3 regions of the Arthrobacter sp. TS-15 genome follow, and region 1 is predicted to be linked to each of the others. Evidence: predicted binding sites of a transcription regulator. Region 1 holds the regulator's gene; each other region holds the start of a gene.
What was found. The regulator HrcA, encoded in region 1, represses chaperone genes, less so after heat shock. The targets are predictions, from matches to a motif close to TTNGCACTCGNNNNNNNCGAGTGCNAA.
Positions count from the first base shown of each region.

Region 2: groES (co-chaperone GroES) is a predicted target of HrcA. The motif match lies at 4,215-4,241, and genes of this name have one in related genera.
Region 3: groL (chaperonin GroEL) is a predicted target of HrcA. The motif match lies at 2,662-2,688, and genes of this name have one in related genera.

Region 1 is NZ_SDXQ01000036.1:188,120-197,571, reverse strand. Features, by position in the region: gene EU811_RS14850 (PhoH family protein) at 1-319, opposite strand, end outside; gene EU811_RS14845 (GerMN domain-containing protein) at 763-1,635, shown strand; gene EU811_RS14840 (16S rRNA (uracil(1498)-N(3))-methyltransferase) at 1,663-2,436, opposite strand; gene dnaJ (molecular chaperone DnaJ) at 2,439-3,563, opposite strand; gene hrcA (heat-inducible transcriptional repressor HrcA) at 3,614-4,621, opposite strand; gene EU811_RS14825 (DUF3097 domain-containing protein) at 4,813-5,664, shown strand; gene EU811_RS14820 (DUF4870 domain-containing protein) at 5,787-6,200, shown strand; gene hemW (radical SAM family heme chaperone HemW) at 6,253-7,482, opposite strand; gene lepA (translation elongation factor 4) at 7,483-9,336, opposite strand.
Region 2 is NZ_SDXQ01000029.1:88,852-100,948, reverse strand. Features, by position in the region: gene EU811_RS10720 (flavin-containing monooxygenase) at 1-132, opposite strand, end outside; gene EU811_RS10715 (response regulator transcription factor) at 283-1,917, opposite strand; gene groL (chaperonin GroEL) at 2,080-3,693, opposite strand; gene groES (co-chaperone GroES) at 3,778-4,074, opposite strand; gene EU811_RS10700 (hypothetical protein) at 4,266-4,628, opposite strand; gene EU811_RS10695 (class I SAM-dependent methyltransferase) at 4,696-5,925, shown strand; gene EU811_RS10690 (shikimate 5-dehydrogenase) at 5,946-6,758, opposite strand; gene ykgO (type B 50S ribosomal protein L36) at 6,797-6,919, opposite strand; gene EU811_RS10680 (GTP-binding protein) at 6,949-8,094, opposite strand; gene EU811_RS10675 (glutamate--cysteine ligase) at 8,261-9,412, shown strand; gene tsaD (tRNA (adenosine(37)-N6)-threonylcarbamoyltransferase complex transferase subunit TsaD) at 9,438-10,574, opposite strand; gene rimI (ribosomal protein S18-alanine N-acetyltransferase) at 10,571-11,074, opposite strand; gene tsaB (tRNA (adenosine(37)-N6)-threonylcarbamoyltransferase complex dimerization subunit type 1 TsaB) at 11,088-11,759, opposite strand; gene tsaE (tRNA (adenosine(37)-N6)-threonylcarbamoyltransferase complex ATPase subunit type 1 TsaE) at 11,759-12,097, opposite strand, start outside.
Region 3 is NZ_SDXQ01000051.1:35,442-46,045, forward strand. Features, by position in the region: gene EU811_RS20285 (ribonuclease HI family protein) at 1-692, opposite strand, end outside; gene groL (chaperonin GroEL) at 853-2,478, opposite strand; gene EU811_RS20295 (cold-shock protein) at 2,776-2,979, opposite strand; gene EU811_RS20300 (LytR C-terminal domain-containing protein) at 3,151-3,783, opposite strand; gene EU811_RS20305 (DUF3263 domain-containing protein) at 3,833-4,168, opposite strand; gene EU811_RS20310 (uracil-DNA glycosylase) at 4,279-5,046, shown strand; gene EU811_RS20315 (siderophore-interacting protein) at 5,129-5,968, shown strand; gene EU811_RS20320 (threonine/serine ThrE exporter family protein) at 6,080-7,567, opposite strand; gene EU811_RS20325 (peptidoglycan bridge formation glycyltransferase FemA/FemB family protein) at 7,595-8,911, opposite strand; gene EU811_RS20330 (lipid II:glycine glycyltransferase FemX) at 9,022-10,110, opposite strand; gene EU811_RS20335 (DNA/RNA non-specific endonuclease) at 10,219-10,604, opposite strand, start outside.

The sequences.
Region 1 (9,452 bases):
GCTGAAGGATGTCCGGAGTCACCACGGTCCCCTTCGCCACGAGCCCACGGACTTCCTCCAACAGACGCATAACGCGTGGAATGACGGTGGAAGGGCCTGTCATGGAGAGCTCGTTGCCACGGACATGGAAACTGACGTCCTGGAACTGTTCCTCGATGTACCGCAAGGCTTCGTCGTGGCTGCCCAACGAGTGAACCATCTGGTCGGAGTTGTCGAACGTGACAACTTCCGTGCGCGTACCCGGTAGTGTGTGCGGGAACTCGGTGGGCGGCTGGTTGCCGTTTCCGGTCCTAAGCCGCCCGTTCAAAGATTCACTCATAGTGTTGGCCTTAGGCCTTTTCTCCTCCGGTTGGTCGTGCTACCTGCCATCGATTCGGCATTCGTGGCCGCTGTATGGGGCACGTCCGGATGCCGGAATGTCTTCAATCCTACGCCAGCCCGGCCTGCGATGAACCGAAACCACCGGCATCATCCGGCGCCTGCCGTCATGGCGTACATTTTGTCTCAACTCGGCATCAAGCGGGTATCAATCATGTTTCAGTTGGCGCTGATCCGCGCAATCCCGGCCGACCGCCGTCGACGATGTGCCAAGCTGGCATAGCGGGTGGCATCCAAGCATCCTGCGGCCCGGCTCCGTTGGCTGGGAATCGGCGGCTGGGGCCGCCATGAGACACAAGGTTAGGCAGGACACCCATTTCGGAGCCAGGAAGCATTGGAGATGGCGCGCGCAGACGGACAAAATCCGTTATCGCTGTGCCGGCGATGCTTGCTGTCCTGTTGCTCACTGGTTGCATAGCCAACGGCGGCGATTCCCAAACCGGCACGAGTTCGCCATCCGTCAGCGTTAACGACGCGCCAGCCAGCCAGGCACCGCTGGAAACTACGCAGGCTTCCACGAAGATCCCGGTTTACTGGATTGGACGCAGCAAGGAACAGGTTTATCTCTACCGTGAGTTCAGGGATATCTCCAGCGACGGAAACCCCGTGACCACCGCACTCCGGATCATGATGTCCGAAAAACCCCTGGACCACGACTTCTTCACCCCCTGGCAGGCCCCCGAAAGCCTGGCCACCTCCATCTCCGGCAAGAACGTCATCACCGTTGATATTTCGCGGGATGCCTTCAACTCAAACCTCGACGCCGGAATGGCGCAGCGCGCTGTCCAGCAATTGGTCTACACGGCGACGGCGGCAGCCTCGTCCTCGGGGCTCATCAACTCCGGCCAGCAGATCCAGGTTGTCATCCTGGTTGACGGACACACGGACTACATGGCGTTTGGGCAGGTAAAGCTCGGCCAACCCATGGAACGGAACGCATCCTTGGTGGCACCTCTGTGGATCATCGATCCGCAAGAGGAAACAACTCTGCCTGCCGGTGTAGTCAAGTTCAATGGCCGCAGCACCGACAGTTCAAAGCCGGTCAGCTGGCAGATTCTGCAGGAGAATGGCAAGGGCGAAAAGAGCAGCCTGCTCACCGGGAGAACGCAAGCAACCGGTGCGCCTGGTCAATACGGAGCCTTCACCTTCAGTGCCACACTGAAGGCCGGCAAATATGAGCTGCGGGTTTCACAAGTGGATGAGGCCGGCGCAACCATCGAAACGAGCACCGACACCCGCCTGTTCAACGTCGGTTAGCTGCGGGTTCGACGAGCTGCGGGGCGGCTACCAGCGGCCCAGGACGTCACTTGCAAGAACGACGGCGGCGGGTCCCGCCGTCGAGGACCTCAACACGTGGTGACCCAGAAGTGCCGTGACGGCACCGGCGTCACTGAGCCGCGTTACCTCTCTTGGTGAGATGCCACCCTCCGGTCCGACAATCAAGAGGACCTCGCGAGGGGTCCCATCATCTCCAGTCCGGACCGCGACCGACTCTTCAAGGACGGTCCGCAGGGGGTTCTTGGCGTCTTCATGGAGGATGATGGCCACATCAGCGGCCGCGACGGCCTTCGCCAAAGCGGCTGTGTCCATCATGGACCGTACCTCAGGAATCCAAGCACGCCTGGCCTGCTTGGCTGCCGCAGTGACCACCGACTGCCATTTCGCGTGCGCTTTGGCGGCCCGTTCGCCTTTCCAACGCACGATTGCCCGCTCGGACTGCCACGGAATGACGGCGTCTATTCCGAGTTCCGTGGCAGTCTCGATGGCGAGTTCGTCCCGATCGCCCTTGGCAAGTGCCTGAACCAGCACCAGCCGGACCGCCGGCTGGTCCTCGAGGACTACCTCGGATGCCTTCACTGTGAGGGTGCTGGAACCGGCGTCAACCACGGCGCCAGTCAACCGCATGCCCGAACCGTCGGCTATGTCCACGGGCTCACCCACGGCCAGTCGCTTGACGGTGACGGCATGGCGCGCCTCAGCACCTTCCAACACAAATGTCGACCCGGGGATCAGCTGGTTAAGGCTTCCCGCCGGTGTAAAGAAAACCGGATTGCTCACCGCTACAGGTTACCGAGCTTGTCCCGAAGCTTCGCGAACATTCCGCCGCTTGCCACCAGCTTTCCCTCGGTAAACTGCTCGCCGCGCAGCTTGGCGAGCTGCTGCAGGAGTTCCTCCTGGGCGGGGTCGAGCTTGGTCGGGGTCTCCACGTGCAAGTGCACCTTGAGGTCGCCGCGTCCGTAACCCCGGAGGTGCGTAACACCCAAGCCGCGCAGGGTAATGACTTCGCCGGATTGGGTACCGGCCTTGACGTCGATGTCCTGCGCGCCGTCGAAGGTGTCCAGCTGCAGTTCGGTGCCAAGTGCCGCAGCGGTCATGGGCACACTTAGTGTTGCGTGGAGGTCGTCGCCTTCACGCATGAACATGGAGTCGTTGTTGACCCGGATCTCCACATAGAGATCGCCGGCGGGGCCTCCAGCGGGGCCCGCTTCACCCTGCCCGGACAGCTGGATGCGTGTACCAGTGGCGACACCGGCCGGAACCTTGATGGTGAGGGAACGACGACTGCGGATGCGGCCCTGTCCATTGCACTCGTTGCAGGGGTCCTTAATGACTGTGCCGAAGCCTTCACACGAACCGCAAGGGGCGGCAGTCATGACCTGGCCCAGGATGGAACGGACTGCCCGTTGGACCTGGCCGCTGCCACCGCAGATGTCGCAGCGTTCCGGGTGGGTGCCCGGGCGGCAGCAACTGCCATCGCACGTGGGGCAGATCACGGCTGTATCCACTTCAAGCTTCTTGTTGACGCCGAAGACGGCGTCCTTCAAATCGATGCGGACGCTGATGAGCGCGTCCTGGCCCCGCCGGACCCGGGAGGCCGGTCCGCCCTGACCGCCGCCACCAAAGAAGGTGTCGAAGATGTCCTGGAAGGCAAAACCCTGGCCGGCGTAGCCGCCACCGAAACCGTTGTCAGTGCCGTTTTCATTGCCCGTGGCATCATAGACCCGGCGCTTTTGGGGATCGGACAACACCTCGTAGGCGTGGGTCACGGCCTTGAACTGTTCCGCGACATCTTCACCGGGGTTTACGTCGGGGTGCAGTTTCCGCGCCAACTTGCGGTACGCCTTTTTGATCTCTTCCCCGGTGGCTTCCGGCGAGACTCCCAAAACGTCATAGTGGCTGCTCAAAGTCGGTATCTCTTCCTTGTTGTACTACGGATGTTTCCTCGGACCGGTGTTTAGCCGCCGAGAATGCGGGAAAGGTAACGGGCCACGGCTCGTACTGCTGCCATGGTGGTGGGATAGTCCATGCGTGTGGGACCAAGAATCCCCACCTTGGCACCGGAGCCATAGCCCGTAGCTACGACGGAGGCCTCCGCCAAGCCATCGTAGGGATTCTCGCGTCCAATGCTCACGGTAACGCCGCGGGGATCATCCCCCATGTCAGATAACAACCGGAGCATGACAACTTGTTCCTCGAGTGCCTCCAGCACAGGGCCTATGCTCAGGGGGAAGTCAACGTTGGAGCGGGCCAGGTTTGCCGTTCCAGCCATCAGGATGCGCTCTTCGCGGCTGGTGTCGCTCAACGATTGAAGCCCCTGGGCCAACGTCTTCGCCAGACTGCGCAGTTCCGGCGGACACAGCGCAACGACAGAAGGAAGCACTTGAGGCAAAAGCGCCAGCTGTGTGCCGGCAATGTTGCCCAGGAACCGGGACCTCAGGAGCATCAGGGCCTCATTGCTCACATCGGACCCAGCGTCGATGACCTTCTGCCCCACGCTGCCGGTGTCCGCAATTAGGACCACGAGGACCTGTTGAGGGGCCAAGAGGACGAATTCCACGTGGCGAACAAGCGCGCGGTTCGAATGCGGGTACTGCACAACGGCCACCTGGTTGGTCAGCTGTGACAGAAGCCTTACGGTGCGCTCCAAGATGTCGTCGACATCATCGGGGCCCTCGAGCAAAGAATGGATGGCCCTGCGCTCGGCCGCTGAGAGCGGTTTGACCTGCGAAATGCGGTCAACGAAAAGGCGATAGCCCTTGTCAGTGGGGATTCGACCGGCACTGGTGTGAGGCGCCGCAATCAGGCCTTCCTCTTCCAAAACCGCCATGTCATTCCTGATGGTAGCGCTGGAAACGCCAAGATGATGCCGCTCCACGAGGGCCTTGGACCCGACAGGTTCCCTGGAATGCACGTAATCCTCAACGATGGCACGCAGCACTTCGAGCTTGCGCGGCTCACTCAATGCTCCACCTCCTGACGACTGCCATGGTTCTTCCGACCGGTCAACGCGGGATCCCGCTCAGACCTCCACACTTAGCACTCAACATGCCCAAGTGCTAACAAGTCTAGTATGAGCCACCCCGTTGTTAGCATTGAAACCTGCCGCGGGCGGCTTCGGCCCGCACCGTAAACCAGCACAAAGGTAGGAATCCCTTGGCTTTGAACAATTGGGGCCCGCAGGATCTGTCCGCTCCGGCCAAACAGAAGCTGCCGGAAGTAGCCGTGCAGCGGGGAATGGTCCTCGAGGACGTGCAGTCGGGCTGGGTGGGTGAAGTAACCCGCGTTGAGAAGTCGGGCGGAATGCACGTGGTCTCCTTGGAAGACCGGCGTGGAAAGACCAAATCGTTCCAGCTGGGCTTTGGCTTCCTGCTCGAAGGTCAGGCTATCCGCTTGATGCCTCCCGCCCCCCGCACCGCTGCATCCGGGGTTCCGTCCGGCCGGACGGCCTCGGGTTCCGTCAGGGTCCAGGGGCAACGGGCACAGGTAGCCAAGGCCAGCCGCATTTGGGTGGAAGGAAAGCACGACGCCGAACTGGTGGAGAAGGTATGGGGTGATGATCTCCGGGTGGAAGGCATCGTGGTGGAGCCATTGCACGGCGTTGATGACCTGAAGTCCGCCATCGCCGACTTCAATCCCGGCTCAGGCCGCCGGCTTGGAATCCTCGTGGACCACCTTGTGCCCGGGTCCAAAGAGTCCCGAATTGCCGCCGAGGCCATGACGGTCCCGGGGGCTGCGGGAAACGTCCTCATTGTTGGACACCCCTACGTGGATGTCTGGCAGGCGATCAGGCCCAAGGTCCTGGGCATTGAGGCCTGGCCCGCCGTACCCCGCGGGATCGATTGGAAGACCGGAATCCTCAGCGCGTTCGGCTGGCCCCATGAGACCCCTGAGGACATAGGCTTGGGCTGGCAACGCCTTCTGGGCGCAGTCCGCACCTATGCCGACCTTGAGCCATCGCTCTTGGGACGGGTGGAAGAAGTCATCGATTTTTTGACGGTTCCTTGAGGTGGAGTCCTTCAGGTATCAGCAACTACCGTGTCAACGGGGCGTTGGTCCCGGCAGGTGCGTCGGTGCCGGTATTCTGGGACAGCAACACCGCAGCATCTTTAAAGCAAAGGGAAGACAACGTGGCAGATAACGCTCCTGAAGAACCGGGCAGCGCCGCAGGCCGGCCCCAGTACCATGGCGCGCCTGCCAACGCACTCCCGTTGACAGCCAGCGAGGACAGGCAATGGGCTACTCTGGCCCACTTTGGCGGCATCCTGGGATGCCTGCCGTCCCTTCTGATTTACCTGATTTTCCGGGATCGTGGACCGTTCACCGCACAGGAATCCAAAGAAGCGCTGAACTTCACGCTGCCTCCCACCATCGCAGCAGTTCTGGCCAACATTTTGGTCCTGCTTCCTGTGGTCGGCAACATCTTCGCCGTCATCGCCACCGCGATCTGGGTTGCCCTGACGTGTTTCTCCGTCTCGGCGGGCATCAGGGTAAACCACGGGCAGCCTCACCGTTACAAGGTCAACCTGCGCTGGATTAAGTAGCTCACCTCCGCTCGTCCAGGACTGCTTGCTCCGACGGGCATGAGCCCGCGGGTCAGTCGGGCAGGATCCTTCGAACTACGGCGTCAGCCAGGAGACGACCCTTCAGCGTAAGGACCAAACGGCCCTTGAACGCCTGAACAGGGTCCACCAATTCGTCGGCAATAAGCCCGGCCATCGCGTGCCGTCCGATCGCGTCCAAGGCATCTACGGACAACCCTGTGCCGAGCCGTGCCTCCAGCATAATGCGTTCGACTTCCCGGGTATCGGCATCGAGGGTTTCCCGCCCGGCAGCCGGAGAGCTAGCGCTCCCGAGCCTCGAGGCGTACGCCGTGGGGTGCTTGACGTTCCACCACCGGACACCCCCCACGTGGGAGTGGGCGCCTGGACCGATACCCCACCAGTCATCTCCCCGCCAGTAGGCAAGATTGTGCCGGCAAGCCTGGTCCGGCGTCCGCGACCAGTTGCTGACCTCGTACCAGTGCAAGCCCGCTTCGGAGATCATTTTGTCGGCAAGCTCGTATTTGGAGGCGTGGTCGTCGTCATCAATCCCGGGCACCTCGCCCCGGCGTATCTGGGCGGCCAGCTTAGTGCCATCCTCAACGATCAGAGCGTAGGCACTGATGTGGTCCGGCTGGTACGACAAAGCGGTTTCGAGTGACAGCTGCCAGTCACCCATGGACTCTCCAGGGGTGCCGTAGATAAGGTCCAGGCTCACGGAGAGGCCGGCTTCCCGCGCCCACTGCACAACAAGAGGCACCCGGCTCGGTGTGTGGGTGCGGTCCAGGACCTTCAGCACGTGGGGTACGGCTGACTGCATGCCGAAGGAGACCCTGGTGAAGCCTGCGTCGGCCAGAAGCTTCAGGGATTCAGGAGTTACTGAATCCGGGTTGGCTTCGGTAGTTACCTCGGCGCCGGGTTCCAGCCCCCAATGGCCGATGGCGGCCCTAAGGATCCGGGCCAGGTCCTCTGCCGGGAGAAGGGTGGGCGTGCCACCCCCAAAGAAAACAGTACTGAGGGGACGACGGGGTAACCCCGAGGCGTCCAGTGCCAGAGAGGCGAAGTCCAGTTCAGAGACCGCCGTAGCGGCGTACGCGTCCTGGGAGGCGCCGCCACCGAGTTCGGTGGCAGTGTAAGTGTTGAAATCACAGTAGCCACAGCGCACGGCGCAGAACGGTATGTGGACATAGAGCCCGAACTTGCGGTGCTCGACGCCGGCCAACACCTGCGGAGGCAAGATGCCATCCGCAGGTGCCGGGTCACCCAAAGGGAGGACGCTGGGCATTTACTTCTTGGCCTTGTCCTTGGACTCATCGGTGGTCAGGGCTGCGATGAATGCCTCCTGGGGCACCTCCACGCGACCGACCATCTTCATGCGCTTCTTGCCCTCTTTCTGCTTCTCGAGCAGCTTGCGCTTACGGGTGATGTCACCGCCGTAGCACTTGGCAAGAACGTCCTTACGGATGGCCCGGATGCTCTCGCGGGCAATGATGCGGGATCCGATGGCGGCCTGGATGGGCACTTCGAATTGCTGCCGGGGAATCAGCTCACGGAGCTTGCCGGTCATCATCACGCCGTAGGCGTAGGCCTTATCGCGGTGGGTGATGGCGCTGAAGGCATCAACTTGTTCACCCTGCAGCAGGATGTCGACCTTGACCAGATCGGCCACCTGCTCGCCGTCAGCCTTCCAGTCCAGTGAGGCGTAACCGCGCGTCTTGGACTTCAGGAGGTCGAAGAAGTCGAAGACGATCTCCGCCAGCGGGATCCAGTAGCGGAGTTCAACGCGGTCCTCGGACAAATAGTCCATGCCTCGCATCTGGCCACGGCGGCTTTGGCACAGTTCCATGATGGAACCGACAAACTCGTTAGGAGCGAGGATGGTGGCGGACACCATGGGCTCCCGGACCTCGGAGATCTTACCGGTGGGGTATTCGCTCGGGTTGGTGACGTGGATGACCTTCTTGTCCTCAAGCGTTACCTCATACTCCACGTTGGGTGCAGTGGAGATAAGGTCCAGGTTGTACTCGCGTTCGAGTCGATCACGCGTGATTTCGAGGTGCAGAAGGCCCAGGAATCCAACGCGGAAGCCGAAGCCCAGTGCAGCGGACGTCTCAGGCTCATAGACAAGCGCAGCGTCGTTAAGCATCAGCTTTTCAAGAGCGTCACGCAGGACCGGGTAGTCCGTACCGTCCAAGGGGTAAAGACCGGAGAAGACCATCGGCTTGGCGTCAGCGTAACCGCTCAGCGACTCCGACGCGGGCTTGGCGAGGTTGGTGACAGTATCGCCCACCTTGGACTGACGGACGTCCTTTACACCGGTAATCAGGTATCCCACTTCCCCCACACCCAGGCCTTTGGAAGGTGTGGGCTCCGGGGAGCTGACACCAATTTCCAGGAGTTCGTGAGTAGCCCGGGTGGACATCATCTGGATGCGTTCGCGGGGATGCAGCATGCCGTCCACCACTCGGACGTAGGTAATGACGCCGCGGTAAGTGTCATACACAGAATCGAAGATCATGGCACGGGCCGGAGCATTGGGATCGCCCACGGGGCCGGGGAGGTCGCGGACGATTTTATCCAGCAGCGCCTCTACGCCTACGCCGGTTTTGCCGGAAACCTTGAGGACGTCCTCAGGGTCACCACCGATGAGGTTGGCAAGCTCCGCCGCGTACTTCTCAGGCTGGGCGGCCGGGAGGTCGATCTTGTTCAGCACGGGAATGATGGTGAGGTTGTTTTCCATCGCCAAGTAAAGGTTGGCAAGAGTCTGAGCCTCGATACCTTGGGCAGCATCCACCAGCAGCACTGCACCTTCACAGGCCGCCAAGGAGCGGGAGACCTCGTAGGTGAAGTCAACGTGGCCGGGTGTATCGATCATGTTGAGCGCATAGCTCTGGCCATCGAGTTCCCACGGCATGCGGACAGCCTGGGACTTGATGGTGATGCCGCGCTCACGTTCGATATCCATACGGTCCAGATACTGGGCCTTCATGTCGCGTTGCTGAACGACGCCGGTGTACTGCAGCATGCGGTCGGCCAGGGTGGACTTACCGTGGTCGATGTGGGCAATAATGCAGAAGTTCCGGATGATGGCCGGATCTGTTGCGGCGGGCACCGGTGCGGTGCGGGCCATGGGAGACACGCAGGATCCTTACTGTCGACACTCGCACGGCAATTCCTGCAACTGGGCAAAGGCCAGCCGGAACACGCCGCGCATCTGATCCTCTAGTCTCCCATGAACCGGCGCTTCGCCGTACA
Region 2 (12,097 bases), on a different contig from region 1:
CCCTGGCCTCTGGTGCTGGTCCAGGATGAGGAAGTTCCTGCCCTGCCTTGCCAACCAGTACCCGAGCGCGAGCCCGGACTGGCCGCCACCCACAATGACGGTGTCAACTTCTGGATTGTGGTGAACGGACATCATCGTCTCCTATCTCGCTTGCAGTGGATCACTGATCTTTGCTGTGACCTGATAGGAGCCACGCTATGAGCGCGGCGCCTGGGTCCGCATCGGTCAAGTGAGCCACTCATTTCCAGCGGGATGGGTATTTCTGACCACTCGCAGTGGTTTTCAGCGAATCAGGCCGTGCTCAAAGGCGTAGCCGGTCGCGGCCGCTCTGGACGGCACCGCGAGTTTGGAAAGAATGTTGCTCACATGCCTGGCCACTGTCTTTTCACTGAGGTAAAGCTCCCGGGCGATGGTTCGGTTGGAGTGCCCATCGGCCACCAGCCGGAGCACTTCCACCTCGCGGTCAGTCAGCGGTGAGCTGCCTTTGTTCTTCTCGCCGGTGAGTTCCAGGACCTCTGCTACTGCCGGCATCGCCCCAAGATCTGCCAACTCGGCTTTGGCAGCCTCGAACTCCATGGCGGCAGAATCGGGATCGCCCAACAGGGCACACGCACGCGCCGCAAGTACCCTGCACCGGGCGGCCTGATAGGGAGCTTCGAGGCTGTACCAGATCCGCCACGCCCTTCTCGCCTCACGAAGCGCGGCCTGGGGCTCGGCTTCGACCAACAGCACCTGGGCAGCGGCATAGGCAACCAGGGCCATCTCCAATGGACGGCTGCCCTGCTGAAGAGGCTCGGACAGTTCGTCCAGCGCGAGCCTGGCAGCAGCCGCGTCGCCAGCGGCAAGTTCAACCTCGACGACGGCAGGCAGCAAGCGACGTCGATTGGCTGGGTCGGCCCCTGCCATCGCCCGCCGCATGGTGGCCTGTGCCTGGGCCGTTTTGTGCTCGGCCAGCTCAAGCAGCGCGATGCCGGGAACAGGTTCGAATCCGGTCCCGGCAGCTATGGCGTAGGCTTTCCCCGCTTCCTCCAGGAAACCTTGCAGGCGAAGTACTTCGCCCTGTTGATACCAGGATCCAAACGTGGCATCCGGGTCGCCCTTCCGCACCCTGCCTTCGGCGGCCCGCGCCACCGACAGGGCCTCTTCCCACGCTCCGTGAAGTATCAACAGTTCGGCACGGTAAGCCTGGCATTGTCCACTGAACATCACCATGTCCGGGCGATCCCCGCACCAGCGTTCCAAGGCCGCAGTCCACTCGTGGGCGCGGCGCACATCGTTGGAAAGACGACAACTGCCCAAGACTGCACAGTAGATGATCCCTGCGGGGATGGGAGAGACCTCACCTGAGGTGACAGAGACCATCACTTCATCCAAAAGCTGCAAACCTTCTTCCACGTGCCCGAGGGAAACGCGGGTGGTGCCGACACCGAGCCGGCCCAAGGCCTGGAGGTCTTTGTCGTGGAAGGAGGTTCCCAGCTCCAAGGCTTTGGCGAACAGACCGTGTCCAGCTGCCGGGGCTCCACTGCGCAACAAACCGAGGGCCGCTGGAATCATGAGGTATCCCTCGGCTGCACAGGGACCTGACATACCTTCCAGCACGTGCTTGGCACGGGACAACCACCCGTTTCCACGGGCCGGCTCTCCCATGTCCATCAGGAACATAACCAGCCAGGCCGCACACCTCGCGGCATTGTCAGTGTCTCCCATGGTCAGGAATTCGTCGTGCGCTCGGGTCAGGTACTCAATGCTTTGGCTATTCAAGCCAAGCAGCATCGCCACAGATGCCGCCAATTCGATGTCCGGCGGAGGTAGTCCGCCCTCTGAATCGGCGCGGGTGAGGCACTCAAGCGCATCGCGCCAACGGCGCTCGTGGAAGGCCGAGCGTCCCAAATCCAAGTCTGTGTCCGGAACTGTCATGGCTCACCTTGCGACCGGGAACAGACCGAATGACGCACCCAAGCCGCCCTAGTAGCGTCAGGTTACCGCCGCCGTCGTACGCTCACAATAGCCGCCCCGCGGAAAGCCGCAGACAACAAAAGCCCCGGTCAACGTGACCGGGGCTTCTGTTAAACCAGGCCGTTAGTGCTGGTGGCCTGCGTGTGCGTCTTCTTCCTCAGCCGGCTTTTCGGCAACCAGGGTCTCGGTGGTGAGAACCAGAGCAGCGATGGAAGCGGCGTTGCGGAGAGCCGAACGGGTGACCTTCACGGGGTCGATCACGCCAGCGGCGATCAGGTCCTCGTACTCGCCGGACTTGGCGTTGAAGCCGTGGTTTGCTTCCAGCTCGGAAACCTTGGCAACAACAACGAAGCCGTCGAAGCCAGCGTTCTGGGCGATCCAGCGCAGCGGCTGGACCAGGGCGCGGCGGACGATGCCCACAGCAGCTGCTGCGTCACCCTCCAGCGCCTTGACGGCCGGGGACTCGTCCAGTGCCTTGAGGGCGTGGATGAGAGCGGAACCGCCACCGGAAACGATGCCTTCTTCGAGGGCTGCACGCGTGGAGGAAACAGCGTCCTCGATGCGGTGCTTCTTTTCCTTCAGCTCAACCTCGGTGGCTGCGCCAACCTTAATCACGCCGATGCCTCCGGCCAGCTTGGCCAGGCGTTCCTGCAGCTTTTCCTTGTCCCAGTCGGAGTCCGTCCGGGTAAGCTCGGCGCGCAGCTGTGCAACGCGGTCAGCGACGTCCTCAGCCGTACCGGCACCATCAACAATGGTGGTGTTGTCCTTGGTGACTGTGATGCGGCGTGCGGTACCGAGTACCTCGAGGCCAACGGTGTCCAGGCTCAGGCCAAGGTCCGGGGAAACAACCTGGGCGCCCGTCAGCGTGGCGATGTCCTGGAGCATGGCCTTGCGGCGGTCGCCGAAGCCCGGAGCCTTGACGGCAACAACGTTGAGCGTGCCGCGGATGCGGTTGACGATCAGCGTGGACAGGGCTTCGCCTTCAATGTCTTCAGCAATGATGAAGAGCGGCTTGTTTGCCTGCAGGGCCTTCTCCAGCAGCGGCAGGAAGTCCTGCAGCGAGGAAATCTTGCCCTGGTTGATCAGGATGAGGGCGTCCTCGAGGACGGCTTCCTGGCGCTCAGCGTCGGTGACGAAGTACGGGGACAGGTAGCCCTTGTCGAACTGCATGCCCTCGGTGAGGACCAGTTCGGTCTGGGTGGTGGAGGATTCTTCAATGGTGATGACACCATCCTTGCCAACCTTGCCGAACGCTTCGGCCAGCAGTTCGCCAACCTCGTCGCTCTGTGCGGAGATGGCTGCGACGCTGGCAACCTGGGTGCCTTCGACTTCGCGGGCATTCTCCAAGAGGCGGGCGGCTACTGCTTCAACGGAAACCTCGATGCCGCGCTTGATCTCGCCCGGAGCGGCGCCGGCAGCCACGTTGCGCAGGCCTTCCTTGACCAGGGCCTGTGCCAGCACGGTGGCCGTGGTGGTGCCGTCGCCGGCAACATCGTTGGTCTTGGTGGCTACTTCCTTGGCCAGCTGTGCGCCAAGGTTCTCGTAGGGGTCATCAAGCTCAACTTCACGGGCGATGGTTACGCCATCGTTGGTGATGGTGGGTGCGCCCCACTTCTTGTCCAGCACGACGTTGCGGCCGCGCGGACCAAGCGTCACCTTGACAGTGTTGGCGAGCTTGTCGATACCGGCCTCAAGAGACCGGCGGGCAGCATCGTTAAAAGCAAGCTGCTTTGCCATGGTTGTGTCCTTTCAAGACAGAAAACCCGCACCGCTGGCGGCTGGAATCATTCCAACTCGACGGCGGTGCGGGGCTCCGGGAAGTTACTTTACGACGATCGCAAGGACGTCGCGGGCGGACAGAACGAGGTACTCGTTGCCGCCGGTCTTGACTTCGGTTCCACCGTACTTGGAGTAGATGACGACGTCGCCAACAGCTACGTCAACCGGTACGCGGTTTCCGTTGTCATCGAAGCGGCCGGGGCCGATTGCAACAACTTCGCCTTCCTGCGGCTTCTCCTGTGCGGAGTCCGGAATGACCAGGCCGGAAGCGGTGGTCTGCTCTGCTTCGAGCGGGCGAACAACAATACGATCCTCAAGAGGCTTAATCGAGACCGACACTCGGACTCTCCTTTTCATGAGCTGATTCATGGACTAAGAACTAGGGTGCCTGGGCGTTCAACCGTCGTCGCGGTGCCGGAGAACGCTTGGCGTAGTTAGCACCCTCCGGGGGAGAGTGCTAACAAGACTCTATGTAAGCGTTAGCACTCGGTCAAGGTGAGTGCCAGCATTTCGTCATGGGTGAACGTCCCTTACCTGCCCGTCAGGTCGTCCAGATCGTAGTCTTCGCCGTCGTCATCCTCATCCAGCGGAGCATTGCCGCGGTTCAGGTACAGCACCACGGCGGCGGCTATAGCCACGATGCCGGAGATCACCAGCGTGATAATTCCACCGGTCCGGGCGCCGCTGTAAAGTTCGCGGATGCCGCGCGCTTCATCGGTGGCGTCATTGACGCTCTTGCCGGCCACCGAGTAAGTAGCCGCATTGAAGGAATCCAACGCGAAGATAATGATCAGCAGGCCGATGCAGACCACCGCGATCACGACCCCCGCTATCAGGGCGGGGCGCGCAATCTTCGTCAGGGTGGAGGGGTGCGGTGCTGCGTTGTCTTCCATGAAAACAACCCTATCCGGCTGATTCGCCGGTCACGCTGTCAAGCGCCGCGCCGTTAGGCTTGATTCCATGCCTCACGCACCTCAGGAACAGATCGCACCCTTGCTGACTACTGAAGGATGGGAACTTCTTGCCTCACTGGGACCCTATCGGGAGGCCGATTCCTTCAGCGTCAACGCAGACCTCCGCAAAGCGGGTCACTCCCCGGAGCTGGTAGCTGCGGTCCTCACGCAATCCAGGCTGCGGACGCGCGCAGAGGCAAAGTTCGGCGAGTTTGCCCGGCAGATGCTCTTTACCCAAGCCGGCTTGGAGCAGGCAACGCGATTGAACGTCGCAGCCCGTCACGCCGAGCGCTTTGCGAAGGCCGGCATCTCGCACGTTGCAGACCTGGGCTGCGGCCTTGGCGCCGACTCCATGGCGATGGCGTCAATGGACATTTCCGTGACCGCGGTTGAGATGGATGAAACCACCGCCGCCTGCGCCACCATCAATCTCATGCCCTTCCCGCATGCCACCGTGGTGCACTCCGACGCAACAACCGTGGAATTGGACGGGGTGGACGGCGTATGGCTGGATCCCGCCCGGCGAACCACGTCCACCTCCGGAACCAAACGGATCTGGGACCCTGAAGCCTTCTCTCCCCCGTTGTCCTTCGTGGAACGCCTGGCGGCTACCGGCCGCGCCATCGGCGTCAAGATGGGTCCCGGCATCCCGCATGAGTCCGTGCCTTCAGGCTGCGAAGCCCAGTGGGTTTCGGTAGGCGGCGACGTCACCGAAGTGACCCTGTGGTTCAACGCAGTGTCCCGCCCCGGCGTGCGTCGCGCCGCGCTGGTGATTGGCGGCCAAGGCGCCGCTGAGATCACCAGCGGCACGGATTTCGACGGCGGCCCGGTAGCCGCCGTCGGGCCTGTAGAAGGTTTCCTCTACGAACCCGATGGTGCGGTGATCCGCGCAGGACTGGTGGCCGACGTCGCCGAACGGCTGGGCGGGCACCTGGTGGACGAGCACATTGCCTACATCTGCGCGCCTGCGCTGCACGACACTCCCTTCGCCCGTGCCTACAAGGTTCTTGAGGTGATGCCCTATAACGTCAAGGCCCTCAAGGCCTGGGTCAAGGCCAACGGAATCACTGTGCTGGACATCAAAAAGCGCGGCACGGCTGTCACTCCCGAGGAACTCCGGAAGCAGTTGCTGCCCGCCAAACCGGATAAGTCCCTTAGGACGAAAACAGCCACCCTGGTCCTCACCAGGATCGGCGAGGAGAGAGTGGCTGTTGTGGTGGAACCGGTGACGGGCTAGCAGTCAGCGGCACCCGGCAGTCAGCGACGTGAAAACTCCGAGGCTTCGCGGACCTGCTCAGGGCTAGGGCGCACGCCGGTGTAGAGGACAAATTGTTCCTCGGCTTGGATGGCAATAACTTCAGCGCCTGTGATCACCTTCTTGTCCGCTTTCCGGGCAGCACTGATAAGTGGCGTCTCGGACGGCAAAGCCACGACGTCAAACACTACTTGCGCCGCGGCAATCGTGGCGTCGTCGAAGGACTGCGCTGTTTCGTCCGCACCTGCCATTCCCAACGGCGTGACGTTGATGATGAGATCAGCTGTGGAGCCGTTGACGTCATCCTGCCAGGCGAAGCCGTAAAGATCTGCCAGTGCACGGCCGGTGTCCTCGTTGCGGGCCACGATGGTGACGGCGGTGAACCCGGCGTCCCGAAGTGCTGCGGCTACGGCCTTGGCCATACCGCCTGCACCGCGGAGGAGCACGCTGTGGCTGCTGGGAACCTGGTGGTCCTTTAGCAGCCGGGCAATGGCGATGTAGTCCGTGTTGTAGGCAGTCAGCACGCCATTGTCGTTGACGATGGTGTTCACCGAATCAATGGCCTTGGCCGACGGATCCATCACGTCAACCAACGGGATGACGGCTTCCTTGTACGGCATGGAAACCGCGGCGCCCCGGATCGGGAGGCCGCGGATGCCAGCCACTGCAAGGGTGATGTCCGCAGGGGCGAATGCTTTGTAGACAAAGTTCAGGCCGAGCAGATCGTACAAATAATTGTGGAACCGGGTGCCGATATTGCTGGGCCGGGCCGCAAGCGAAATGCACAGGGACATGTCTTTGTTCAGGATTGGCATTCCCCCATTAAACACGCCCCTTTATCACCGACGTGCGGTTAGCCCTGCCGCGCCTTCATCCGCGGGTTGTTCTTGTTGATGACGAAGGTACGCCCGCGCCTGCGCACAATCTGGGCGCCGGGGATCTTCTTGAGGGCACGCAGCGAATTCCTGACCTTCATGGTGTTTCTCCTTTGGTTGGGTGTTTGTTTTAAAGGGCGTCGCTGAGTTCCAGGGGGTCGTCCCACACGCCGAAATCCTGCTGCATTTCAGCTTGGGTGAGTTGGCAACCGTCCAGGAGCCCGCGAAATTCCGGGGCGTCGATGTCCTCCGAAAGGCCAGTGATCGCCAGCACAGTTCCACGGTCGCCGCGGCTGGGGTGCCAGTCCAGGACAGAGTCGACGTCGGCACCCGCCTTTCCGGGGTGCGCCTGGCCAGGTTCGGCCGAGTCCGCCAGCCATTTCCCGGTACTTTCGAGCCAGACCCTTGGCCCAATACCTTGGACGGCGATCCGTGTCTTGGGCGCTGATGCGATCCAGAGGCGGCCTCGCAGCCAGTGCGTTCCGGCGGCCAGTTGGGGCAGGGCTTCGCGGAAGCGTCCCGGATGCAGCGGCCGACCCACTTTGTGGAGCACCGTCCGGTAGGACCCACCCCCATCGCTGACGGGCACACGCACGACGCCGGGACGGTTGCGTGCCGCCGCTTCAGCGTCGTCGAAGCATCCCGGCCTGTAGGCGTCAGCGGCGCCAATGACGCCTGCGTGGGACGCCAACTGGCCAAGCAACTGGACACCCAACTGCCACTGCGAAGTGCCTTCGCGAGGTTCGCCGCTCAGCACTGCACCCAGGCCGGGGTGCACCATCACCGTATCCACCTGCCCGAACTCGCCGATCAGGAATTCTCCGCTGGTTCGCTCATCTGTGGGCATGGACGTAAACCCGGACTCGAACAGCGTGTGACGGTCCCAAATATGGTCATCCAAGTCCGCAGGGTCCAAAGCCAGTACGGCGTTGTCTATCACCGCAGGGCGGCTCAGGCCACGCCGAAGCTCGCCAACGGCCATGCCGGCCGCAACGCCGGGAGGGAGGCCCAGCACTACATGGTCGAAACCGCAGGAGGCGAGACGTTCCGCCGTCGGGACTACATCTAATCTGACAGTGCAGCTGAGGCAACCATGCTCCAGAACTGTGGTTTCGCGCTCGAACAACTGGCCGTTCCGGTATACCCGCCGCAGGACCATCGAGCCATCAAGGAGATCGTGAAGGACCACCACGGAATTGGCGTGGGTTTGGCCGAGCCGGGCCGCGGCGGACTCGCGGCATTGGGTGTCCAAGGAACTGACAACTGTGAGATGCATGCAGCAATTCTATTGAGAAGCATTCTCAATAGCAAATGACAGGGCTTTCCCCCTGCAGGACCACAGCAGAAACCTGCGTTCCGGCTGCATTAGACTTGTTCCGACCGCTGGCGGCCCCACAGCGGGGAACCGTGTCCGGCTGAGACAAGACAAATGAGGGGACTACGTGCAGATTGATTTTGCGCCATCCAGGCAATCGACACTGGGTGTGGAATGGGAGTTGGCGCTCGTCAATGCACGCACCGGGGAACTGGTATCAGTGGCCAACGACGTCCTCAAAGGCGTCGCCGCGAACCACCCCGACCTCAACGAGGACGACGAACACCCCCATATCAAGCGCGAACTGCTTCTCAATACGGTGGAACTGGTCACCGGCATCTGCGAAACAGTCAAAGACGCCAAGGAAGACCTCAGCCGCTCCCTGGCCGCCGTGCGTGAAGTCACCGATCCCATGGGCGTCGAAGTGTTCTGCGCAGGCAGCCACCCCTTCAGCCCTCCCCTGCTCCAGCCCGTCACGGACAAGGAGCGTTACGCCAAGCTCATTGAGCGGACCCAATGGTGGGGACGCCAAATGGTGATCTACGGTGTTCACGTCCACGTGGGCATCGACCGCAAGGAAAAGGTCCTTCCCATCCTGGACGGGCTGGTCAACTACTTCCCGCACTTCCAAGCCCTGTCCGCCTCAAGCCCTTACTGGGCCGGAGAAGAGACCGGCTACGCCTCCCAGCGTGCGCTCATGTTCCAGCAGCTTCCCACCGCAGGCCTCCCCTTCCAATTCGACACGTGGGAAGCGTACGAGTCCTATGTCCAGGACATGTTCACCACCGGCGTCATCGATGCGACCTCAGAAATCCGCTGGGACATCCGCCCGGTGGCCAACCTTGGGACCATCGAGATGCGCATCTGCGACGGGCTGGCCACTCTTGAAGAAGTAGGAGCCATTGCCGCGCTGACCCAGTGCCTGGTGGACGAGTTCTCCTCCATCCTTGATGCAGGCGGCAGCATCCCCACCATGCCGCCCTGGCATGTGCAGGAGAACAAATGGCGGGCCGCGCGTTACGGCATGGAAGCCATCATCATCCTCGACGCCGAAGGCAACGAGCAGCTTGTCACAGAGCACCTCACGGAGACCGTCGCGCGGCTTGAGCCCGTGGCAGCAAAGCTCGGCTGCTCCGAAGAATTGGCAGACGTCCTGAAGATCATTGAGCGTGGGGCAAGCTACCAGCGCCAGCGCCGCGTCGCCGCCGAACACAACGGTGACCTGCAGGCAGTGGTCATGGACCTCGTGCACCAAATGCGCAAAGGACCTGACGCCTAGTTCCCTGTTTGCCTGAGTCTGAATCTCAGGCGGGCACTGACACCGTGGTCACCGGCATGGAGGAATCCGGCGCGAAGGAGACTCCGCTGGGGCCGATGCCGGCCATGATCAGCTGGGCACCGAGCGCTGCAACCATGGCGCCGTTATCCGTGCACAGGTCCAGCGGCGGGACGTGGAGCTTGATTCCGGCGGAAGTACAGCGCTGCCCGGTCAGTTCCCGGAGCCGAGAGTTCGCTGCTACACCCCCACCGAGCAAGACGTCCGTGATGCCATGCTCTTTGCAAGCCAGGACTGCCTTGGAACTGATGACGTCCACCACGGCTTCCTGGAACGCTGCGGCAATGTCCGCCACGGGGACTTCTTCGCCACGGGCTTCGAACTGCTCAACGCACCGGGCCACCGCTGTTTTCAGGCCGCTGAAAGACCAGTCGTAGCGGTGCGGCCCCTTCTCCTCCGCCGTACCCATGTACTTGGGCTGAGTGAGTCCGCGCGGGAAACGGATGGACTTGGGGTTGCCCTGGCGCGCCAGTTTGTCGATTGCGGGCCCACCCGGATACCCGAGGCCAAGGATGCGGGCCACTTTGTCGTAGGCTTCGCCGGCGGCGTCGTCAATGGTTGAACCGAGAAGCTCGACGTCGTCCGTGATGCTGCGGATGCGCAGGATTTCCGTATGCCCGCCCGAGACCAGGAGGGCTCCGAGGTTCTCCGGCAGCTTGCCGGCTCCCAAGCCGGCGGCAGCACCGGCGTCGTTCTTTCCCTCAGTTCCTTGACGTCCGTTCAGGAGTCCCACGCCCACATGCGCCACCAGATGGTTGATGGCGTACAGCGGTTTTCCCGTGGCCACAGCCAGCGCCTTGGCAGCACAGACGCCTACCATGAGCGCACCTGCCAAGCCGGGACCGGATGTCACGGCAATGGCATCAATCTCGTCCAAGGTGACACCGGCTTCATGCAGCGACTCCTGCAAAGTGGGCACAAAAGCGTCCAGGTGCGCGCGCGACGCGATCTCCGGGATGACACCGCCGAAGCGGACATGCTCATCCATGGACGAGGACACGGTGTTGGTCAAGAGGGTGGTCCCCCGCACGATCCCCACGCCGGTCTCATCGCAGGAAGACTCGATGCCCAGCACCAGCGGCTGCTTGTGATCAGGACCGCTCATGCGGAAGCTCCTTCGGAAGACTGGGGTTTGTTCAACGGGAGCCGCATGATCAGGGCGTCGGTGCCGTCCCGGTAATAGCGGGGGCGGACGTGGATCTGTTCGAAGCCGAAGCGGACGTACAGCTGCTGGGCGCGGGGGTTGTCCGCCCGGACCTCCAGCAGGACGTCTGCCGCACGGCGGCGACGCGCTTCATCAATCAGTTCAGTCAGGACAGCCGAACCGATGCCCTTGCCCTCGAATTCAGGCACGACGGCGATCGTCTGGACGTCCGCGATCGGCTCAATACACATCAACCCGGCGTAGGCCACGATCTCCCCGGAAACCTCCGCCACCACGTACCGCCGCGTCTCGGGCTGGGCCAATTCGTCGAAGAACATCTGCAACGGCCAGGCATCCACGGGGAACAACCGGCGCTCCAACGTCTCCACCGCCGGGATATCAGCCTCGGTCATGTCCCGCAGGGAAACACCGGCGAGTTCCAGCTTGGGTGACAGTTTCACAGTGTCCTTCCCATCAAAGAGCACGCTTTCTGGGTCCAGGCACCTGGGCATCGGATTCGCGCAGATACAACGGTGTAGAGTCCAGCAAGGTCTGACCGGCCGTGAGCTTTGCCAAAGCGAACTGGCCCAGCGAGGCCGCGTCCGGCTGGGTCTGAGCGAAGTCAACGTCCGCAGTGAGGACATCGGCGTACAAACCTGCACCCGCCCCAAACACCGGCAAGTCCGGGAGCTCGGAGGCGAAACCCACATGAGGGCCGTCCACGAGTTCCGGAAGCTGGCCCTCAGCCAGCGCATAACGGGCCCAGTAAACCTCTTTGCGTCGGGCATCCGTGGCTATAAGGAACTCGGGTGTCGCGGCCGTTGACTCCGCAACTTCCAAGGCAATGGCGTCCAGGCTCATCAGCCCATACAACGGCTTGTTCCAAACGTAGGCGAGGGTGCGGGCCGTCGCAATGCCCGAACGGAGCCCGGTGAACGGGCCAGGCCCCACACCCGTGACGATCGCGTCAATGTCAGCGCCGGTGACACCGGCACCGGCCAAAAGCTTTGCGATCCCGGGAGCGAGGACTTCTGCGTGGCTGCGGGTATCCTCCGTGGCGAAAGATTCCACCACGGACTCCATGGCATCGTCCGAAATCAGCGCCGCACTGGCAACCGCCGACGTATCAATGGCCAGGATCAGCATTAGAGACCTTCCACAGGTGATGTAGTTTCAAGGACCTGCGGCGCTTCGGCCCAGCGGGGACCGAATCCACGGAAAACAATGGTGCGGGGCTCGTCGTCATCGGTGTCGAAGTCCATAACGTCCCCGTCCGTAGTGGGCGCAGCGGCTGCCCCGCCAACGGACCGGTGCAGGTCAACCTCCAGACGGCTGTCCGAGAGATGCTCCACCCGGTCCCTGCCCCACTCCACCACGGTGACCGCTGTATCCATGGTGTTCTCAAGATCGATGTCGTCGATCTCCGCTGTCGAGTCCAGCCGGTAAGCATCAACATGGACCAGGTCCGGACCACCGGGCCTGGG
Region 3 (10,604 bases), on a different contig from region 1:
TGGCCAAAGATGCCGGATTCGCCAAAGAGCGTCGGCTCAAAATGCGGTCGAAGGCTTCGGTCTGCCTTTGTGGCCGTAGAAGCAGCGCCCACAGCGGAGCCGCCGGCACCGGTGCTCGAAGAGACGGGCAGAGGAGCACTGTCTTGCATACGTGACTCAGCCTGCCGCTGCGGCTCAGCCTGCTGCTGCGAGCCTTCCCGGTCTTGGCTCGGACCGCCGTCGTGGGCTCCAGGGAACCCAGGGCCTGCTCGGTGCGCAACGCCCTGCTGGTAGGCGGTGGCAACAGCGCGGGCGCGCTCGTCTGCTGCTTCATTGAGCGGGTGACCAGCATGGCCCTTGACCCATTCGAAGGAGTATTTACGGCCAACGATCACTTGGTCAATGTCCTTGAGAAGGTCCACATTTAGCACGGGCTTGCCGTCGGCCTTGCGCCAACCCTTCCGCTTCCATCCCGGCATCCACTTGGTGATGCAGTTAATGACGTATTGGCTGTCGCAAAGGATCAGCAGTTCTTCCTGCGGCACGTGGGCCGTGGACCGGAACAGGTCCAGGACGGCCATTAGTTCGCCCTGATTGTTGGTACCGTGCGGCCAACCCCCTGCTCGCCAACAGGAGTCATCAACGTACCAGGCCCAACCGGCCGGCCCAGGATTACCGAGGGCAGACCCATCGGCGGCAGCAATAATCGTCATGGGGTTAATCCTGCCAGACCCCACCGACACTGAAACCGTGCTAGCACCCAACTAGGTTGGGCTGGGACCGCAAAACGGCGGCCCCCACCAAATGGTGAGGACCGCCGTCGTAATGCTATTCAGCGTGATGCCGGGTGCTGTATCGCTACAGCAGGGAGACTTAGAAGCCGCCCATGCCGCCCATGTCGTCGCCGCCGGGAGCCGGAGCGTTCTTCTCGGGCTTGTCAGCAACTACGGCCTCGGTGGTCAGGAAGAGACCAGCGATGGAAGCAGCGTTCTGGAGAGCCGAGCGGGTGACCTTTACGGGGTCGTTGACGCCGGCAGCCAGAAGGTCTTCGTACTCGCCCGTGGCAGCGTTCAGGCCGTGGCCGGAAGGCAGGCCGCGAACCTTGTCCACCACAACGCCCGGCTCAAGGCCAGCGTTGAAGGCGATCTGCTTCAGCGGTGCATCGATGGCAACCTTGACGATGTTGGCACCGGTTGCCTCGTCACCCTGGAGGGTGAGGTTGGCGAATGCCTTGGCGCCAGCCTGGATGAGGGCTACGCCACCACCGGCAACGATGCCTTCTTCAACAGCAGCCTTTGCGTTGCGGACTGCGTCCTCAATGCGGTGCTTGCGTTCCTTGAGCTCAACTTCGGTTGCGGCACCGGCCTTGATGACTGCAACGCCGCCGGCCAGCTTGGCCAGGCGTTCCTGCAGCTTCTCGCGGTCGTAGTCGGAGTCGGAGTTCTCGATCTCGGCGCGGATCTGGGCCACGCGGCCTGCGATCTGATCGGCGTCGCCGGCACCTTCAACGATGGTGGTCTCGTCCTTGGTGACAACAACCTTGCGGGCGGTGCCGAGGAGTTCCAGGCCAGCGTTTTCGAGCTTGAGGCCAACTTCTTCGGAGATGACCTGGCCACCGGTGAGGATGGCGATATCGGCCAGCTGTGCCTTGCGGCGGTCACCGAAGCCCGGAGCCTTGACGGCAACGGACTTGAAGGTGCCACGGATCTTGTTGACGATCAGGGTGGCCAAGGCCTCGCCCTCGATGTCTTCGGCGATGATCAGCAGCGGCTTGTTGGACTGCATGACCTTCTCCAGAACCGTGACGAGTTCCTTCACGTTGGAGATCTTGGAGTTGACGATGAGGATGTACGGGTCTTCGAGGACCGTTTCCTGGCGCTCCGCGTCGGTGACGAAGTAAGCGGAGATGTAACCCTTGTCGAAGCGCATGCCTTCGGTGAGTTCGAGCTCCAGGCCGAAGGTGTTGGATTCCTCGACCGTGATGACGCCTTCCTTGCCCACCTTGTCCAGGGCTTCGGCGATGAGGCTGCCGATTTCCGGGTCGCCGGCGGAGATGGAAGCGGTAGCTGCGATCTCTTCCTTGGTCTCGATTTCCTTGGCGGAGGCGAGCAGTTCACTGATGACTGCCTCAACAGCCTTCTCGATACCGCGCTTGAGGGACAGCGGGTCGGCTCCGGCGGCAACGTTGCGCAGGCCTTCCTTCACCAGTGCCTGGGCGAGGACGGTTGCAGTGGTAGTACCGTCGCCAGCGACGTCATCCGTCTTCTTGGCAACTTCCTTGACCAGTTCTGCACCGATCTTCTCGTAGGGGTCGTCCAGTTCGATCTCCTTGGCGATGGAAACGCCATCGTTGGTGATCGTGGGGGCGCCCCACTTCTTTTCGAGGACGACGTTGCGTCCACGCGGGCCGAGGGTGACCTTGACGGCGTCTGCGAGGATGTTCAGGCCCCGCTCGAGGCCGCGGCGTGCCTCTTCATCAAATGCAATGATCTTGGCCATAACGGCGGTAGTCCTTTCGGGACAGTCGTTAAGAAGGTACCTGTCAGATGGGGTGCCCGCGACGGACGGTCCATTGCTTGCGGCCTCTGTATGCCACGCGCTCCGGACCTCACCCCACCAAGGTGTTTCTTGATCCTCCGCAGATTCGACGCCTGCCCGCCGCCGGGATGAGCCGGGCCGGACTTAGCAGTCGAACCGTAGGAGTGCTAACTCAATAATTAGCACTCGACCGGTGAGAGTGCAAGCAGGGATGCCACTTCCCGCTACAAATAGGAGGGCTTTCAGCCGTGGGCTGACCTACGCGACGCGGACGCCTTCGGCCTGCGGACCCTTCTGGCCCTCCCCAAGTTCGAACTCAACACGCTGACCTTCTTCGAGGGCGCGGAAGCCATCCATCTGAATGGCCGACCAATGCACAAAGACGTCGTCGCCGGATTCATCCACAGTGATGAATCCGTAGCCTTTTTCGGCGTTGAACCATTTGACGGTTCCCAAAGCCATAATGCCCACACTTTCGCAGTAGCCAAGACCGGTTGCCGGGATCTCCGTACCGGAATCAATCCACTGTAACCACTGTCACCATCACCGCGCTGCCCCAAAGAGCGAAGGCACCGCTTTTGTTATTGAGGCTTAACCGAGTTGGGCCTTATCGCTTCCAGCCGGGCGTGATTCTTATTGGAAACCGGGGCCGGCCACAACCACCAGGGGTTGTTGAACCTCAGGCGTTTCCACAATGGTTTGAATGCCCAGCAAGGTTCCCAGGGCCTCAGCGTTCGCCTTTTGCTCCGGGGCGTTGTAGAAGATCACGGACGTCTGCTGCGGCAGTCCACCCCAGTTCCCCACCGTGCTCAACGCCCAACCATCACCCTGAACGAGGCCGGCCACACGCCCGGCCAAGCCGGCTGTTCCAGCGCCGTTGTACACAGCTACCGGAGTGGTCTTGTCCACAGGAGCCGAGGAGGGAGTCGCAGAAGGAGAATCCGACGGCGCCGGTTCGGTGCTGGCTTGACTGCCGGGATCGCCGGAGGCGGACGGCGCGCTGCTCGCTTCAGTGGGTGCAGCTGACGATGCTGTTGAAGTCTGCTGGGGTGCCGGCGTCGTGGCGTTTGATGCTGCGCCCGGTGATACCAGCCCAAGGTTGGGGAGGATCAGGAAGGCCACCAGTCCGAGCACCAAGGCCACTGCCCCAACGGTCAGGACCGGCCACAGGGTGGGGCGTGCGGTCTCTTGGGCGTCGCGGTGAACGCCTTGACGGGACGTGTTCTGCGGAACCCGGTCGAATTCGTCCTTGGCATATTTGGTCATGGTGAAGCGGTGTCCTTGCTGGTTGCTGCTGACTGATCAGCCTGGCGATTTACGCGTCGGACCCCAAGCGACGTGCAGTCCTCGCACGCTGGCGGGACGTACGTAGTCTACGCAGTCTCTTGACGAGCATGGGATCGTGGGCCAACGCGTCCTCGGTATCGATCAGCGCGTTCAGGATCTGATAATAGTGGGTGGCGGAGAGGTCGAACAGCTCGCGGATAGCCTGTTCTTTGGCCCCGGCGTACTTCCACCACTGCCGCTCCAGTGCCAGCATCTGCTGATCCCGTTCGCTCAACGGAGAGTCGCTGCGGGTCTCGGCTGCGAGGTCCTCGAGCGCGAAACCTGTGGCCTGCGACGCCATCGGTTCCGGTGCTGGTTCTGCCACGGCACACTCCTTCGACGCTTATTGGGGGGAAAATGTCCTACCCCCATGCTACGGGCGAATAACAAGGCTGTCATTCGCAGTGCGGGTGCCGCGCGGGAGACAATAGCGTGATGACTGGCGAGGATGCACTCTTTGATCTTGAACCTGCCGACTCGGCCGACCCGGGCTTCGCCGCGTTGTGTGAGGCGCCGCTCGAAGACCTGATGGCTCCCGACTGGGCCGACGCCTTGCGCCCTGTGGAAGGCCAACTCCGGGAGACCCTGAAGTACGTGGCCGGCCAATCCTCAAACGGCGCACAGGTTCTTCCTGCGGCCAAAAACCTGCTGCGGGCTTTCGAGCAACCGCTGGCCGATGTCAAAGTCTTGATTCTCGGCCAGGATCCCTACCCGACTCCCGGCCACGCCGTTGGACTTTCCTTCGCAGTGTCGCGGCAAACACGGCCCATCCCCCGAAGCCTGGTCAACATCTATCGCGAACTCCACGACGACCTCGGACTTCCACCGCGCGTCCACGGCGATCTCGGCGCCTGGACCGAGCAAGGCGTCCTGCTCCTGAACCGAGTCCTCAGCGTCGAAGCCGGGAACGCCGGTTCCCACCGCGGCAAAGGTTGGGAGGCCATTACGACGGCGGCGGTCACCGCCGTCGTAAACCGTACAGACGGCGATGGGCGGCAAAGTCCGCTGGTGGCGATCTTGTGGGGCAAGGACGCCGAGGGCGTGGTGCCGCTGCTGGGCGGGGCGCCGTCCATCGTGTCCGTCCATCCGAGTCCGCTGTCGGCCTCGAGGGGTTTCTTCGGCTCAAAGCCCTTTAGCCGGACCAACGATCTCCTGGTGGGTTTGGGCGCGGACCCCATCAACTGGGAACTGCCGGTTCTGTAGACTCACGGCTGCAACCTCCGGCAGCTGTAACCTTCGACTCATACCCAGCCGGTGCGCAGGTCATTAGCTTAGGCTTGCCTACATGACTGCACTCCCCGTCACTTCATCCGCTTCACGCAAGACTCGCCCGCAGGTGACCCTGACCGTCCTGCGCAACGAACGCCTGTCACCGCACATGGTTCGGATCGTTGCAGGCGGACCAGGATTCAGTGACTACGCGAACAACGAATACGTGGACCGATACGTCAAGATCGTCTTCCCCCAACCCGGCGTGGAGTACGAACTCCCGCTGGACTTGTGGGCCATCCGCGACACCATGCCCCGCGAGCAGTGGCCCCACACTCGTACGTACACCATCCGCTGGGTGGACTTGGAAGCTCAGGAACTGGCCATCGACTTTGTGGTCCACGGCGACGAAGGACTGGCTGGCCCCTGGGCTGCAGCGGCCAAGCCCGGCGATTCACTGACGTTCACAGGTCCGGGCGGTGCCTACAACCCCGCACCTGGCGCCGACTGGTACCTGTTCGCCGGCGACGACGCCGCCATACCGGCCATTGCGGCCTGTGTTGAGGCCCTTGCTCCGGATGCCCGCGGCACCGTGTTCCTTGAAGTGGACAACGAGGCGGACATTCTTCCGATTTCCGCACCCGCAGGTGTGGAGTTGCACTGGCTGCTGCGCAAAGGGATTCAGGCGGGATCCAGCCACCTGCTCCTTGAAGCACTAAGAAACACCGAATGGCTGCCGGGACGAGTGGATGTCTTCGCTCACGGCGAGCGGGGCTACATGAAGGGTCTCCGCGAGATCTTCTTCGTGCAGCGCCGCTTGGAGCGTTCGCAGGTATCGCTCTCCGGGTATTGGGCGCAGGGTCGCGTGGAGGAAGTCTTCCAGGCAGAAAAGAAGCTCCCCGTCGGACAAATCTAGACTCAGGTCAAATCTAGACTCAGGACAGATCCAGACTCAGGACAGATCAAGCGTCACTTCTTAAAGCCGAACGGCGCCGCCTCATTGGGCAGCGCCGTTCGGCTTTTGTGGTTAGCGCCTGCGTACCCTGCGCCGTTCGTTGCTGGACAACCCCTTCGTGAGCGGTCTGGCCAAGTTGTCGCCCAGCACAATGCCCGCCGCCACTCCCAGCACTATGGCGCCGGCGTTGAGCATTCCACCCGCACCCAGAAGGATGTTGCCCCCCTCAACGGTGAGCGCGTACATGGAGCGGAAGATCGTCAGACCTGGCAGCAGGATCAGTGCAGCTGGAACAGCCACCACAAGCTGCGGTGCCCCGAGTTTGAGCGCCACTACACGGCCCAACAAGCCGATGGCCACGGCGGCGACCGCTGGTGACAAGCGGTCGCCAAGGCCGGCTTCGCCCACCCCCCACAAGACGAAGAAGCCCACTATGCCAACTGCCGCCGTCGGGAGTAACAGCCGCATTTGAGTCTGTTCGGTGACGCCGATGGCCACCACCGCGATGGCAATGAGCACTGCCTGGATCCACAGCGGATACGCGTCCGGGAAGGTTTGCGTGACGTCCAGGACGGCGCTGCCCATGAGCGTTCCCACCACCACGGCGACGCCGATACCTGCCACGATCGCACCGAATGTCAGTGCCGTGGAAAGAAAGCGGCCCGCCGCCGTTACCGGGAAGCCGTTGATCGCGTCTTGAACAGATGAGACAAGTCGACCCGTTGGCAGCAGCAGCAGGATTCCGCCGGCAACCACAATGGAAGGAGCAATGTCCACACCCGCCCACCGCAGCATCAGGGCAATAAAGGTAACCAGGAATGCGCACGCCATGGTGTTGAAGAAGTCCGCTGTGCGCCACCGTGCTAGCTGCCGGGAGAGCAGGCTGATCAGGATATTGGAGCAGAAGGCAACCACCGACGCGCCCAGTCCCCCACCCAGTACGCCAACAAATACCGCCGAGAAAATACCGAACGCTATGGTGACCATCCACCGGGGGAACGGTTTGGCGCTGCGGATGATCTCGTTCAACCTGCGCACGGCTTCGTCACGGCCTACTCCCCCTGCCACGATGTCCGTGACCAACTGATGCACCTGAGCCAGGCCAGCGTAGTTGTTGGTCCAGGAGCGCACTACACGCAGCAGCGTGATGGGAGTCTGGTCTTTGGGCGCATAGTTGATGGCCACCGACTGGTTGGTGATGTCCACTTCAACGTTCTTAAGGCCAAGAGCTGCTGTGACCGCAATCATGCTGGTCTCCACCTCAAGGGCACCTGCACCATAACGGAACATGACTTCGGCCAAATGCAGAGCGAAGTCGATGGTCTTGCGGGCCGAAGCGTCCACACCCACCACTTGAATGGTGGGGTTGGCGTAAGGACTTCCGGCCAACCGGTCCACGATGTTCATGGGTGCGGTGGGCGGGCTATCGCCTTGAACCAAACGCATCAGCATGCGCTTGGCGTTGACGTTCTGCCGGACCTGGGATGGCCGCAACGGCTGGGTTTTAGGCAACCCGTCGGTATGGGGCCTGTTGGCGGACCCGTCGGGGCGTTCAGTCACGCGGTGATCCTCCCTTGGCTTGTGTGATTAGCGATTCCTCCGAAATTTTCCTACTACCGGCAATTTCTCAAGGGGCAATCGTCCCAGAACTGTCTGGGCGGCCCCTGCGAGCTTCCTGACCGCGCGGTAGCCATGGAAGATGAGCGGGTTCACCGGCGCTACGAAATCGCCCACCAACTGGACCACCTCGCCACCGAAGCCCTTCTTGAATTCGTAGCCTCCATGGCCGGTTTCATCCTGGCCTTGGATACCGAACGTGCCATAGAAGTTGTAGCGCGAGTATCCGTTGTTCAACGCGTGCAGCATCATGCCCCAGTAAAGGGACGTGGCGCCGTTGAAGTAGATGTAGTCCTGCACTGTTCCGCCAATGACGCACACCAGTTCGTCGCCGGAGCACGCAAAGTGGATGGCGGCCACCGTAGCCACACCCACGGAATCGGGGAAGCGTTCAATGTCCTTGAGGCTGCGCTCGTAGCTGTCCACCAGGTCCTGGACCACTTTGACCCGGTTGGCCTTCTTCTTGCTGCCGGTCTCCTCGACCTCGCGCTTCAGATCGGCCAAGGTCTTGGACTCGGCTTCCAGGCGCTCCGTGATGGAGGCCCGGTACTCGGGAATGTTGATCTTGGCCATCATGAGCTTGGTGAACTCATCGGAGGTATTCCGCAGGAGTTGCTCGTAGTACTCGCGTTCGCGGTACGTGAAGCCCTTCTCATCACCAGCGGTGCTCAGCGCGTTGTAAAAATCGTCCAGCGTCTCCAGCGTGGCCTGTTCCAGGTAGACGCCGTTCTTCTCGGCTTTACGGATGGCCTTGCGCGTGCGGTAGTTCATCCCCATGATGAGCTCTTCGGAGTCAGCGATCCCGTCGAGCTGCTTGATGAACATCCAGTTGATATTGGCGAAGTTCATGTCGAAGCCCTGGTGCGTGAAGCCAAGCCCTTTGAGCTCCTTCAGCAGCGGGCGGTTGTCTTCAACTTCGGGGTGTTCGGCGCCTTCTTCGTCCCGCGCGATGTACCGGATGTTGGGCGAAATGCGCAGCTCGGCAGCCTTCTTGGAGGCCGCATGCTTCTTCAACCGCTCGACGACGAAGCTCACCACTGTGGGGTCGCTGTAGTCCATCAGGGGTCCCTTGGCGCAGTCTGCGGTCTTGTACCCGATGCGGTTGGACGTGTACACCAGCTTTCCCGCAGCAATGAGGGTGCCGCCGCGAGTCACACCGAAGAGTTCCACTTCCTGCCCACGGGCGCGCTGGAAACGCGTCAGATCCATGGACTGGATGAAGCTCCCCTGCGGGTGTCCCTTGGCGAATGTCTCGAAATCAGCGTCACTGAGAATCACGAATTCCATGTCGGTTCCAGCCTCAATCGGAGTCAAAGAAATTACCTCACCTAAAAGTAGATTGCACCCGTTGGTGGCCGGGGCGGGCCTGAATTTGGCGTGCTGGCTGCGGGTGGCCGTCAGTAGAACTGACCGCCGGTACGCCTGGTTTCGAGCCTTCTGAACACCTTCTCAGCGCCCTTGAGCCACAGCTTGTGGCGGACGGGGCCCAGGACAAGGTCATAACAACCCACGAAGTCCGTCACGGTTTTGGTGAAGCTTGTCTTGAACGATCCCAGTCCGTACAGGGGGTGGCTCTTGTCCTTGATCCGGTCAGCAGAGGGTGTGCCGCAGAAGTCGTACTCCACGCAACCGAGCTCCTGCATACGCTGGATCGCTGCCCATTGGACCAGATGGGAGTCGCCGTACTGCTTGCGGTTCTGGGTAGAGCCGCCGTCCTTGTACGTCGCTTTCGATCCGTAATTGATGACGAATGCACCAACGCTAGGTGCGCCGTCCTCATATACGAAGAAGAAGTGGCCCTGCCCACGGCTGCAGAACTCTTCCCAGAACCTGGAGTAGTACTCGTAGCTCCGCAGCGGCATGGAGCCTTTAGCGTCCATGGTGTTCCGCATGAGGGCGTAGAGCTTGCGGTAGCTGTCCTCACCCGGCTCGGCCTGAACTACCTCGCAGCCTTCACGCTCCGCCCTACGCACGGCATTACGGGCACGCGAGGATATGCTGCGGAGGACTTCATTGGCCGGCGCGGAGATATCCAGCAGAGCCGTGGAGTCATTGGACTGGATGTTGGGAGCTTTGACCAGTCCGGCGGCATTAAGTTCTGCCACGGCCTCAGCCGAGTCCACAATGTCAGGCTCGATCTTGATGCTGAAGACGTTCATCTTCTTCTCACGAGCCAGCGCGGCCACTGCTTTCAGGGCCGGCTGAATGTCGCTGACCTCCAGGACGTCCGGCCCCTTGATCAGGTACCAGAGCCGACCCATCACGGGGAACTTCTTCTCCAGGAGCAGGTTGTAGCTGGAGTACTCCTGAGTCTCCACGACGAGCCGCCGGACGAGCCAGCCGTTTCCGTCCTTGACCGCCGCGTAGGCGTCCGACTGCAGCATGTTGCCGCCGTTCGGATTTGCCGTGACGTGCTTGTCCCAGTTATCGATTTCCTCGGCGGTGGCAAAGCGGGCGGTAAATTCTCGCAAGGTGGCCGTGTCCAATCTCAGGGTTTTGGTGCAGTGTTCAAAAGCGTAGTGCGCATGCGGACATGCAGCCCCAAGTCTATCGGGGTATGTGGATATCGCCCGATTCTGCTGGATCACCACGGTTCAGAGCCTGATCTGCTCCATGCTCTCCAGCTCTATGGCCCTGGGTTCCACGCCGGATTCCCGCTGGCCGCTCACAAGCCGGTCCGCATTGATCAGCCTGCTGAGGCTGAGCCCGGTCAGATCCGCTATCTGCCCGATGGGCACTTGGAACGTCCTGAAGGGGCCCAGCGGCGGTGGCTCGCCCTCAAGGAGCCGCTGGACGATTGCCTTCTTCAGCTCCACCTTGCCCAGCATGGGTGACTGGTCCAGGACAAAGCCGACGGCGGCCAGCTTGGCGTCGTTGGTCCATGCCGCAATTTTCCAAAACTTTCGAGGGATCTGAACACCCCGATATACGGGGTCGTCATCGACAAACACCGGCCCCGTGAACACGCTCAGCTTTGCGT